2 regions of the Actinoallomurus vinaceus genome follow, and region 2 is predicted to be linked to the other one. Evidence: predicted binding sites of a transcription regulator. Region 2 holds the regulator's gene; the other holds the start of a gene.
What was found. Region 2 encodes HspR, which represses chaperone genes until heat shock. Its sites were predicted from a motif close to ANTTGAGTCNNNNNGACTCAANT; they were not measured.

Region 1: lon (endopeptidase La) is a predicted target of HspR. The motif match lies at 1,478-1,500, and genes of this name have one in related genera.

The regions. Positions count from the first base shown of each region.
Region 1 is NZ_BAABHK010000006.1:564,189-567,597, reverse strand. It holds gene lon (endopeptidase La) at 1-1,465, opposite strand, end outside; gene ABEA24_RS24240 (hypothetical protein) at 1,646-2,005, opposite strand; gene ABEA24_RS24235 (Clp protease N-terminal domain-containing protein) at 2,074-3,054, shown strand; gene ABEA24_RS24230 (HEAT repeat domain-containing protein) at 3,144-3,409, opposite strand, start outside.
Region 2 is NZ_BAABHK010000008.1:114,839-118,247, forward strand. It holds gene clpB (ATP-dependent chaperone ClpB) at 1-1,808, opposite strand, end outside; gene ABEA24_RS27110 (heat shock protein transcriptional repressor HspR) at 1,809-2,249, opposite strand; gene dnaJ (molecular chaperone DnaJ) at 2,255-3,409, opposite strand, start outside.

The DNA.
Region 1 (3,409 bases), on a different contig from region 2:
GGCCGGGGATGGTCTCCAGCGCGTTCGCCGTGGCGAGGAACACCACGTCGGACAGGTCGAGCTCGACCTCCAGGTAGTGGTCCCGGAACGTGTGGTTCTGCGCCGGGTCCAGCACCTCCAGCAGCGCCGCCGTCGGGTCGCCGCGGTAGTCCGCGCCGACCTTGTCGATCTCGTCGAGCAGCACGACCGGGTTCATCGTGCCGGCCTCGCGGATCGCCCGGACGATACGGCCGGGCAGCGCGCCGACGTACGTCCGCCGGTGCCCGCGGATCTCCGCCTCGTCGCGGACGCCGCCGAGCGCGACGCGGACGAACTTCCGGTCCATCGCGCGCGCCACCGATTCGCCCAGGGACGTCTTGCCGACACCGGGCGGGCCGACGAGCGCCAGGACCGCACCGGACCGCCGGCCGCCGATCACGCCGAGACCGCGGTCCTCACGCCGCTTGCGCACGGCGAGGTACTCCACGATCCGCTCCTTGACGTCGTCGAGCCCCGTGTGGTCCTCGTCGAGGATCCGCCGGGCGCCCGTGATGTCGTAGGAGTCCTCGGTCCGCTCGTTCCAGGGAATGTCCAGGACCGTGTCCAGCCAGGTGCGGATCCAGCCGCCCTCCGGCGACTGGTCGGAGGTCCGCTCGAGCTTGTCGACCTCCTTCAGGGCCGCCTCCCGGACCTTCTCCGGCAGGTCGGCCGCCTCCACGCGGGCCCGGTAGTCCTCCTCTTCGGAGGACGGGTCACCGTTGAGCTCGTTCAGCTCCTTGCGGATCGCGGCGAGCTGCTGGCGGAGCAGGAACTCCTTCTGCTGCTTCTCCACGCCCTCCTCGACGTCCTTGCGGATCGTCTCGGCGACGTCCAGCTCCGCGAGGTGCTCCCGGGTCCAGCCGATCGCGAGCTCGAGGCGCTCGGTCACGTCGGCGGTCTCCAGGATGCGCACCTTCTGCTCGGCGCTGAGGTACGAGGCGTAGCCTGCCCGGTCGGCCATCACCGACGGATCCTCGATCTGCTGGATCATGTCGACGACCTGCCAGGCGCCGCGCTTCTCCAGCACCCCGACGACGAGGGCCTTGTACTCCTTGGCCAGTTCCTCCGCGCGGGAGCCGAGACCGGTGTCCTCGACCTCGGTCCCCTCGACCCACAGGGCCGCGCCGGGACCGGTCGTCCCGGAACCGATGCGGACACGGGCGACACCGCGGACGACGGCGCCGGGCCCGCCGCCGGGCAGCGTGCCCACCTGCTCTACGACGGCAAGGGTGCCGACGGCCGCGTACTTGCCGTTCAGCCGGGGCACCAGCAGCACCCGCGGCTTGTCCTCCGACCGGATGCCAGGCCCCCGGGAGACGGCGGTCGCGCGCGCGGCGTCGATCGCCGCCCGCACGTCGTTCTCCGACAGGTCGAGCGGCACGACCATCGCGGGCAGTACGACCTCGTCGTCGAGCGGCAGCACCGGCAGGGTGACGATCTTGCTCATCAGGCCTCCAAAGCTTGAGTCACCCACACTCAAGAAAGAAGAGCCCTGATTAATTTCCGAACGCCCGTTCGCCGACAGCGATCAGCGGGGTCTGTCCTGTCCGGGCGAACCTTGCGAGTTCCGGACTCAGGTTGCGAGGGGCACCGTTCCGGGCCGATGGCACGGCGCTGCTCTCGCCGGTCACTTCCGCTCCAGCGCGGCCAGCCGCAGCTCAAGCTGGTCAACCCGGTGCCGTAGCAGGGTGACCTGGGCTTCCAGGCTGACTTCCCGTTCCGCCCTCCGCTGAATGCGCGGTGACGCGGCGGCGCGCTCGATCACCGCATCCAACGGGACCAGGCGCTGCGGCCCGTTCGGGCCGTCCACCAGCCGGGACTGGATCTCGCCATTGCGGTACCAGGACCGCAGGGCCGAGCGGGAAACGCCGGTCTCGGCTTCCGCCTTGGCCAGCGTGACCCAGGGTGTCTCGTCCAGCTGCTCGAACAGCTCCAGCTCGTTCTGCCAGCGCGCGAGCCGGTCCTCCCAGTCCGACGGTGTCTCCATCACACCCTCCCTTCAGCATGGTGACCATATCAATAGCAGTGTATTGACATGGTTGAGAGCATGGAAGCATGCCATTCGAAAGATTCACGGTGGAAGCCCGCAAGGTGGTCGTCACGGCTCAGGAGGAGGCGAGGCTGCTCAAGCACAACTACATCGGCACGGAGCACATCCTGTTGGGGCTGTTCGACGTGCCGGACAGCACGGCGGCGAAAGTTCTGCACCAGCTCGGATACGACAAGGAGACGGCGCAGGTCGATATCGCCGCGGTGGTCAAGCCCGGCACGGACGAGCTGAGCGGCCATATCCCGTTCACGCCGAACGCGAAGAAGACGCTGGACCTCGCCCTGCGCGAGGCGCTGCGGCTGCACCACACGTACGTCGGTACGGAACACATCCTGCTCGCCCTGGTCAGGGAACGTGAGGGCGTCGGCGCGAAGGTGCTCGCCGAGCGGATCAATCCGATCAGCAAGATCCGTGCTGCGGTGCTGGCGTCATTGGAGGGATCGCAGGACGTCGCGGCCGGCCCATGGCCGGCCGGCACACCTGCCACCGAGGACACCGTGTCCACCGCCACCGCGCTGGCCGGTGGCGCACCGGTCGGCAGCCATCACCTGCTTGAGGCGATGCTGCGGGCGGAGAACAGCATGGCGGCCAGGGTGCTGCGCGAACTCGGGGTCGCCCCGGACGCGGTCGCCGCCAAAATCGACGAACTGGATCCGGAGACGACCACCGACGCGAACCCGGAGGAGGCCGCCGCGCGCAAGATGGAAATCCGGCTGGTCGACGATGAGGTGCACCTGATCCTGCGGGACCCGGCAACGGTCACGATCGCCAAGAAGGTCACCGAGCTGTCCAACGGCCCGATCCAGGGCGTCGGGCCGGTCGCCGGCATGTTCGTCCCGCTCTGGCGGTCGACCAACCAGCTGCTGCTGCAGATCCAGCGCGTGCTGGAACCGGAACCCGAAGAAGAGGGCGGATCCGCCGCGAGCAACGTGGCCAAGGTCGTACGCACGATGCTCGCGCCTCGGCTCCGCCGGCGAACCGGCTGATCAGCGGGCCGGAAACGCAGAGTCTGGTTGCGGGCGGCGGCCAGGCGGCCTTCGAAAGTGTTGGCGCCCTCGCCGCCGTCCCCGGCCCACTATCGTGCGTTCCGTAGCTTGAGGATGTATGTCGCGGTAAGCGCAACGGCACGGTCCTCGTCATGTGACAGATCTGCGAGGGCACGTGACGTCGTGATCCCGGGGATATCCGCGAGCACCTCTGTCAGCCGTCGACGTGCAGACGATTCAATGGTGCCCTGGGCGAGGCAGTCGACGAGCCTGGTGGCGATCTGATCCGCCAACGCGGGATCACCCGCCAGCGCGCTCAGTGCATCGGCCGCATCGGCGTCGTTCGTCTCCTCGA
Region 2 (3,409 bases):
AACAGGAACGATCCGGTCGGCCGGTCGGGGTCGGAGACGCCCGCCCGCGCCCGGCGTACGGCGTCGGAAACGGCGCGTACGGCGTCGGCCTGGCCGATGAGGCGGTGGCCGAGCTCGTCCTCCATGCGCAGCAGCTTGGAGGTCTCGCCCTCCATGAGCCTGCCGACGGGGACGCCGGTCCAGGACGACACGACCTCGGCCACGTCGTCGGCGCCGACCTCCTCCTTGACCATCGTCTCGCGGGTCTCGGCGGCCTCGGACGCCTCGGCGAGCTGCTTCTCCAGCACGGGGATCTCGCCGTACATGAGGCGGGCGGAGGTCTCCAGGTCGCCGTCGCGCTGGGCGCGTTCGGCCTGGCCGCGCAGGTCGTCGATGCGCTTCTTGAGCTCACCGACCTTGTTCAGCCCGGCCTTCTCCCGCTCCCAGCGGCCGACGAGGGCGTTGAGGCTCTCCTGCCTGTCGGCCAGCTCGGCGCGGAGGCGTTCGAGGCGGTGCTTGGACGCCTCGTCGGACTCCTTCTCGAGGGCCAGCTCCTCCATCTTGAGCCGGTCGACGGAGCGCTGCAGCTCGTCGATTTCGACAGGCCGCGAGTCGATCTCCATGCGGAGCCGGGAGGCGGCCTCGTCGACCAGGTCGATGGCCTTGTCGGGCAGGAACCGCGCGGTGATGTACCGGTCGGACAGCGCGGCGGCGGCGACGAGGGCGGCGTCGGAGATCTGCACCTGGTGGTGCGCCTCGTACCGGCCCTTGAGGCCGCGCAGGATCGCGATGGTGTCCTCGACCGTCGGCTCGCCGACGAGGACCTGCTGGAAGCGCCGCTCCAGCGCCGGGTCCTTCTCGATCCGCTCGCGGTACTCGTCGAGCGTGGTGGCGCCGATCATCCGCAGCTCGCCGCGGGCCAGCATGGGCTTGAGCATGTTGCCCGCGTCCATGGAGCCCTCGGCCGCGCCCGCCCCGACGACGGTGTGCAGCTCGTCGATGAACGTGACGACCTGGCCGTCGCTCTGCTTGATCTCGTTCAGGACCGCCTTGAGGCGCTCCTCGAACTCGCCGCGGAACTTCGCGCCCGCGACCATCGCGCCCAGGTCGAGGGAGACGAGGCGCTTGTTCTTCAGCGTCTCCGGCACGTCGCCGGCGACGATCCGCTGGGCCAGGCCCTCGACGACCGCCGTCTTGCCGACACCGGGCTCGCCGATGAGGACCGGGTTGTTCTTCGTACGGCGCGACAGCACCTGGACGACGCGGCGGATCTCGGTGTCGCGGCCGATGACCGGGTCGAGCTTTCCGTCGCGGGCCTGCGCGGTGAGGTCGACGCCGTACTTCTCCAGCGCCTGGTAGGTCTCTTCGGGGTTCTCGCTGGTCACGCGGGCGTGGCCGCGGACCTTCTCGAACGCCTCGAGCAGCGCGTCGGGGGTCGCGCCGTTCTCCTTGAGGAGGGTGGCGACGGGACCGCCGTCGGTGGCCAGGCCGACGAGCAGGTGCTCGGTGGAGACGTACTCGTCCTCGAGCTGCTTGGCCCGGTTGGCGGCGGTGTTCAGCACCTTGAGCAGCAGCCGGGAGGTGTCCGGCGCGTTGACGGTCGAGCCGGCGGCCTTGGGCAGCGCCGCGATCTGCTCCTCGGCGCGGCGCCGGATGACCTGCGGGTCGGCGCCGACGGCCTCGAGCAGCGGCGCGGCGATGCCGTCGGCCTGGCCGAGCAGCGCGACCAGCAGGTGCACCGGCTCGACCTGGGGGTGGCCCTCCGTCGCGGCACGCCGGACCGCGACCGAGACGGCCTCCTGGCTCTTCTGGGTCAGCTTGTAATCCACTTATTCCTCCCCCCGCGATCGCCACAGCACCACGCTGGTCTGCCGGATCGGCACGAGATCCGCGCCAGTGTCAGAGCCGGGGCTGTTCTTCAGTTTCGCCAGCCGGGCGGCCACGGCGCGCGTGGACTCCAGCTCGTTGCTCAGCTCCTCGACCAGCGCGCGCAGGCGCGCCACCTCGGTGCGGAGCGCGTCGGACTCGCGCTGGAGGTCGAGGATGTGCTTGATACCGGCGAGGTTGATGCCCTCGTCCTGGGACAGCCGCTGGATCTCCCGCAGCATGACGATGTCGCGCATGGAGTAGCGGCGCCCGCGCCCGGCCGTACGACCGGGGGAGACGAGGCCCAGCCGGTCGTACGTGCGGAGCGTCTGCGGGTGCAGCCCGGACAGCTGAGCCGCCACCGAGATGACGTAGACCGGACTGTCGTCGCCGAACGGGTCCATGACGATCACCCCTCTCTCGCCATCCGCAGCAGCTCGCTGCGCAGGTCGTCACCGTTGGTGCTCGCGCGGAGCTTCTCCAGGGCCTCGCGGGTGGTCTCGTCGACCTTCTGCGGCACCTGGACCTCGACGGTCACCAGCAGGTCGCCCTTGGTGCCGTCGCGGCGGGTCGCGCCCTTGCCGCGGACCCGGAACGTGCGTCCGTTCGGGGTGCCCTCCGGGATCCGCAGGGTCACCGGCTGGCCGCCGAGGACCGGCGCCTTGATCTCCGCGCCGAGCGTCGCCTCGGGGAAGGTCACCGGGACCGTGACGGTCAGGTTGTCGCCCGACCGGCCGAACACCTTGTGCCCCGTGACGTGCACGGCGACGTAGAGGTCGCCGCTGGGACCGCCGTTCTCGCCGGGCGCGCCCTTGGCCTTGAGCCGGATCCGCTGCCCGTCGGCCACCCCGGCCGGGATGCGTGCCTGGATGGTGCGGGTGCTCTGCGCCCGCCCGCTGCCGTGGCAGGTGAGACAGGGGTCGTCGACCACGAGGCCCCGGCCGTGGCACTCGCGGCAGGGCTCGGAGAGGGCGAACCCGCCCGCGTTGCGGCTCTCCTGCCCCGTGCCCTCGCAGCGAGGGCATACCCGGGGCACCGTGCCGGTCTTGGCGCCGGTGCCCCGGCAGGTGGGACAGGCCGCTTCACTGGTGAGCCGCAGCGGCACCGTCTTGCCTTCCAAGGCCTCGCTGAAGGTCAGCGTGACCTCGGACTCGACGTCGGTGCCTCGGCGGGGCCGCCGGGTGGTCGTCCCGCGTCGGCCGCCGCCGAACAGCCCGCCGAAGAGGTCGCCGATGCGCTCGCCGGTGCCGGTCGTGCCGCCGGTCGTGCCGCCGAACAGGTCGCCCAGGTCGAAACCGAAGCCGCCCTGCGCGCCGCCGCCGGGGCGGCGGGCCCCGCCGAACAGGCTGCGGGCCTCGTCGTACTCCTTACGGTGCTTCTCGTCGGACAGCACGTCGTAGGCCTCGGAGATCTCCTTGAACTTCTCCTCGGACTCGGCGTCGCCGCGGTTGGCGTCCGGGTGGTACTTCCGCGCCAGCTTGCGGTAGGACTTCTTGATCTCGTCCTGGGTTGCGGTCTTCGGAACACCGAGGACCTTGTAGTAGTCCTTCTCGAGATAGTCCTT